2 regions of the Caballeronia sp. 11_S32 genome follow, and region 1 is predicted to be linked to the other one. Evidence: riboswitches for the same ligand, from Rfam matches in the RefSeq annotation. Region 1 holds a riboswitch; the other holds the start of a gene.
What was found. Region 1 has a riboswitch for manganese ahead of AC1Z32_RS14280 (sodium:calcium antiporter). Riboswitches for the same ligand answer to the same signal wherever they lie in the genome.
Positions count from the first base shown of each region.

Region 2: it holds a riboswitch for manganese, as region 1 does, so the genes downstream of both, mntP (manganese efflux pump MntP) here and AC1Z32_RS14280 (sodium:calcium antiporter) in region 1, are expected to answer to the same signal.

Region 1 is NZ_JBXOWH010000003.1:572,612-575,006, reverse strand. It holds gene AC1Z32_RS14280 (sodium:calcium antiporter) at 69-1,079, opposite strand; yybP-ykoY riboswitch at 1,168-1,343, opposite strand; gene AC1Z32_RS14275 (ABC transporter substrate-binding protein) at 1,530-2,395, shown strand, end outside.
Region 2 is NZ_JBXOWH010000001.1:109,306-111,700, reverse strand. It holds gene AC1Z32_RS00530 (DUF6632 domain-containing protein) at 166-600, shown strand; gene mntP (manganese efflux pump MntP) at 566-1,135, opposite strand; yybP-ykoY riboswitch at 1,144-1,315, opposite strand; gene AC1Z32_RS00520 (ester cyclase) at 1,411-1,857, shown strand; gene AC1Z32_RS00515 (hypothetical protein) at 1,854-2,357, opposite strand.

The DNA of each region.
Region 1 (2,395 bases):
TCGCCGGCGCGCTGCTTCGCTCTTCGATGCCCGCCTTCCGGCGGGCATTTTTATTTGCAGCGCCCGCCTCACCGTCCAAGCGTCAGCACGAGATAAGTCACGTACAACACGCCATTCCCGAGCAACGCCCAAAGCACGATGCCATTCGCCTTCGCATTCAAGCGCAACCACGCCGCCGCCGCGAGCGTGATCAGCACGCCGGTCAGCACCTCGATCCGCGGTTCCCAGGGCGTCAGCATGATGCCGATCGCCGGCAGTAACGTCCCCTGAAACACCATCGCTCCAGTGATATTGCCGAACGCCAGCGTGTCCTTCCCCCGGCGTGCCCAAAGAATGCTGTTCACCTTCTCGGGCAGTTCAGTCGCGATCGGGATGATGATGAGCGACAGCAGCAACGCAGAAATCCCGAGCGCATGCGACACGCCCTCGACGCCGTGAATGAAGCCCTTCGCCCCGCCGACGAGCAGCACGATGCCGACGAGAAACTGCAACATGATGGAGCCGAGCGAAGTCCGCAAACCGACACGCGAAGCAAACAACGGCTCGGGCGCTTCCGTCCCGTGCCCGCTCTCGACGAGCTCCGCCGAAGCCCTGAACGTCGAAATCACATAGACGACATAGAGTCCGACGAGCCCCACCGCGAACACGGCCCGCACCGGCCACGCATGATGCGGCACGAACATGGCCGCGCACGCGATCAGGAACGCGAACAGAAAGAAGTTGAGATCGCGCACGAACCCGCTGTGCTCCGGCATGATCCGGCCGCGCAAGCCGCGCGACTTGAGAATCGCGACCGTCATCAGGCAAGTCGACAGCGTCGCGAGCATCAGCGGCGCGCCGAGAATCGCGCCGACGCCGATCTCCTCGTTGACCGCACGGCTAGACGTGCCGCCGAGCAACGCGATGATCGGCACCGTCGTTTCCGGCAACGCGGTGCCGACCGCCGCGAACAGCGAACCGGTCACGCCCTCGGAGATGCCGAGCCGCTCGCCGAGGTGTTCGAGCGCGTTCGTGAATAGCTCCGACGCGATCAGAATGATCGCGAGCATCAGCGCGAGTTCGACAAAGAGCATCGTCATGCGGCACCTCGCATCGAAGAATGCGGCAGGCGCGCAGGCGTGCACGAACGACGGGGATATTGTGATTGTGGGGACACGATGATTCCACGGCCGGACGTCGAGCGAACCACGATGCGCCACGCGCCGTCCGACCAAGAACGACATAACGCATCGATGGTCTCGCCAAACCGTTCCGGTCGAACGCGCCACGGCAGCAGGGCCGAGGATGTTGACGCGTTCTCCTTCGCACGCGAAGGAAGGCTACTCCCCAAAGACGGCGCAAGTTTAGCCTGATGCACACCGTTTCAGCAAGCCGCGAATAAGCGTATGCCGATCGAATCGTTGTCGGCGATAGAGGCATTCGCTAATCTAGCCGCGCCGGGCGCGCCGCTTGCTTCGCGTGCCCAAGCGATCCGACGAGACCGAAACAAGAACCAAACGCTGTGTGACCGCAAGGTCACGGGAGATCTCATGCGCCTGAAATTCTTCGCCGCCGCTGCGGCAGCTGCAATGCTCGCCGCGCCGACGCTCGCGATGTCCAAGCCGCTCACAGTCTGCACCGAATCGAGCCCGGACGGCTTCGATGTCGTCCAGTTCAATTCGCTCGTGACGACGAACGCGTCCGCGGACGTGATCTTCAACACGCTCGTCTCCTACGACGAGGCCGCGAAGAAGGTCGCACCCTCGCTCGCGGAAAAGTGGGACGTGAGCGGCGATGGCCTCACCTACACGTTCCGTCTGCGTCCGAACGTTCAGTTCCAGACGACCGACTACTTCAAGCCGACGCGCCCGCTCAATGCCGACGACGTCGTGTTCACGTTCTCGCGCATGCTCGACGACAGCAATCCGTGGCACAAGGTCGCGGGCGCGAGCGGCTTTCCGCACGCGCAGTCGATGGGCCTCGTGAAGCTCATCAAAGCCGTCTCGAAAGTCGATGACCATACCGTGAAATTCGAGCTCAACGAGCCGAACGCGACCTTCGTGCCGATTCTCACGATGGGCTTCGCGTCTATCTATTCGTCGGAATACGCGGACAAGCTGCTGAAAGCCAACCAGCAAACCGATCTGAACAGCAAGCCGGTTGGCACCGGTCCGTTCGTGCTGAAGAGCTACACGAAGGATTCGGTGATCCGCTACGACGTCAATCCGTCGTACTGGGGCGCGAAGCCGAAAATCGATCGCCTGATTTATGCGATCACGCCGGACGCCTCCGTGCGCGCGCAGAAGATCAAGGCGGGCGAATGCCAGATCGCGCTGTCGCCGAAGCCGCAGGACGTGCTCGACGCGAAGAAGGACAAGTCGCTGAAAGTGAGCGAAGCGCCCGCGTTCATGACCGC
Region 2 (2,395 bases), on a different contig from region 1:
TTTGGGTTGAAGGCAGTGGATTGATGGATCGTATCGGCCAAATAGCAGTTGTTGTTAATATATTTTTGCCGATTTTTGGTCGAAACGCCTTTCGCATTCGGCGTGCCTTCTGTGCGCTTCGCGGTATCGTGCGACTCATGCCGCGCACGCGCCAAGGAGCCCGCCATGAACGACGCCCGCCGTCTCGCCTGTCTGCGCATCGTGCTCGTGATCGTCGGACTGATCGCGCTCTTCGGCCTCTATCCGCTGATGCGGCTATGGCCTTCGGGATGGGCGTGGGAATCGGGCCACGAAGGCCGCTCCGAGTACGCGCTGATGATCGTCGGCATCTATGCGACGCTCGGCGTGTTCCTGCTGATCGCATCGCGCGAGCCGCTGAAACATCTGAGCCTCATCTGGTTCACGGTGTGGTCGAGCGTCGTGCACGGCGCGATCATGACGGTGCAATCGTTCGGCGGCGGACATCTCGGTCATCTCGCGGGCGATGTCCCCGCGCTTTTTATCGTCGCTGCCGCGCTCGCGATTTTCACGCCGCGCGGCGACACGCTTAGGCGGGCGCGCGTGCTCAGCTCAGATAGCCGAGATGCTCGGCCAGAATGACGCTGCCGACGCCGATCAGGATCAGCCCGCCGACGATCTCCGCCCGCTTGCCGATGGTCGCGCCGACGAGCCGCCCGACCATCACGCCGATCGTCACCATCAGCATGGTCGCGAAGCCGATGGTCGCGGCCGTCGAGAAGATATCGACATCGATGAACGCGAGACCCGCGCCGACCGCCATCGCGTCGATGCTGGTGGCGAAGCCGGTGAGCGCGAGCACCCAGAACGAATGCGAATTGGGCTTTTCCTCTTCGTGGGCCGCGCTGCTGAGGCCTTCGCGGATCATGCGCGCGCCGAGCAGGAACAGCAGGCCGAACGCGATCCAGTGGTCCCAGGCGGTCACGTACTGCGCGGCGGCCCGGCCGAGCGCCCAGCCGACGAGCGGCGTGATCGCCTCGATCACGCCGAAGATCACACCGGTCTTCAGCGCTTCGGCGATGCGCGGCTTGTGCAGGGTCGCGCCCTTGCCGACAGCGGCGGCGAAGGCGTCGGTGGACATGGCGAAGGCCAGGAATATTGTGGAGGCGAGATTCATCGAGTAGCGCTCTGGTCGGGCAAGATGGAACGACAGAACGCGCGCCCGACCGGTCGCGAATTCTGTCGATGGTCTTGCCAACCTGTGATGGCTGCCCATGCCACGGCCTGACTGACCGAGCGTGTTGACATGAGCGCTTTTCCGGTGCGGAAAAGCCGGCTACTCCCCAGCGAAGAGTCGTGAGCTTAACACGGCTTCGCGACCGTTCCTGAATTCACGTATCGGTTAAGGTAGAGTGATCGCGCAGCGCCCTCACCGCACTCCGAGGAGGCACCATGCAGGCAGCCCACCTGACTCAACCGGCCGCGCGCGAGGCGGTCGAACTGCTCTATCGCGCGTTTTCCACGAAAGACGTCGCGCTCTTGCGGCAGGCCGTGACGCCCGACTGGCAGTACATTCCCGAGCCGCCCGGACAAAAGCCCGGTCCCGATCAGATGATCCCCATCTTCGACGATCTCGCGACCGCGCTGCCCGACATGCACATCGAGATTCTCGACATGCTGATGCAGGACAATCGCGTCGGCATACGCGCGGAAGTGAGCGGCACGCAGTCCGGCCCGCTGATGGGCATCGCCGCGACGAAGAAGCCGATCCGCTTCGCCATCCACTCGTTCCACGAACTGCGCGACGGCCGCGTGTCGAAAACCTGGCATCTCGAGGACTGGCTGAGCGTGTTCCGGCAACTCGACGCAGTGCCGCCGACGATGAATCCGCCGGTCTAGCCGCCTCGGGTCCGCAACTTCACGCCCGCCGGCGCGTTCCTTCGCAGGACATGCTCGACGCACAGTCCGACGAGCGTCGTGTCGAGCCGCTCCAGCGCGCGCGCCGCCTCGCGCAACGCGGGCACATTGGTGCTGAAGGAATCGAAGAACAGCATTTCACGCTGCCGCGCCGCGGACCGCGCCTCCTGCACGGCCGCGCCCAACTCGCGCATGCGCGCGAAACCCGCCGCGCGCGCCTTCTTCTCCAGCAAGCCGACGAGCGCTTCGAGCGGCTGCGGCACATCGCGCGCGGCGCTCGGCCGTCCGTCGTCGAAGAGCGAAAGAAAGCGCAGCACGCTGCCCTGCAGGCGCCGGTGCGCATCGACGACATCGCGTATCGATTCCGCGCGCTCGTGATCGCGCGCCGCCTTCAACGTGACGATAGTCGCGCCGTAGCCGCTGCCGGCTGGCTCCAGGAGGGATGAATCGATAGAAGGCGTGCAACGAGTTCGCGTCAGCATGGCGAGTGGGATTCGAGGATGCGATATATTTTCACAAA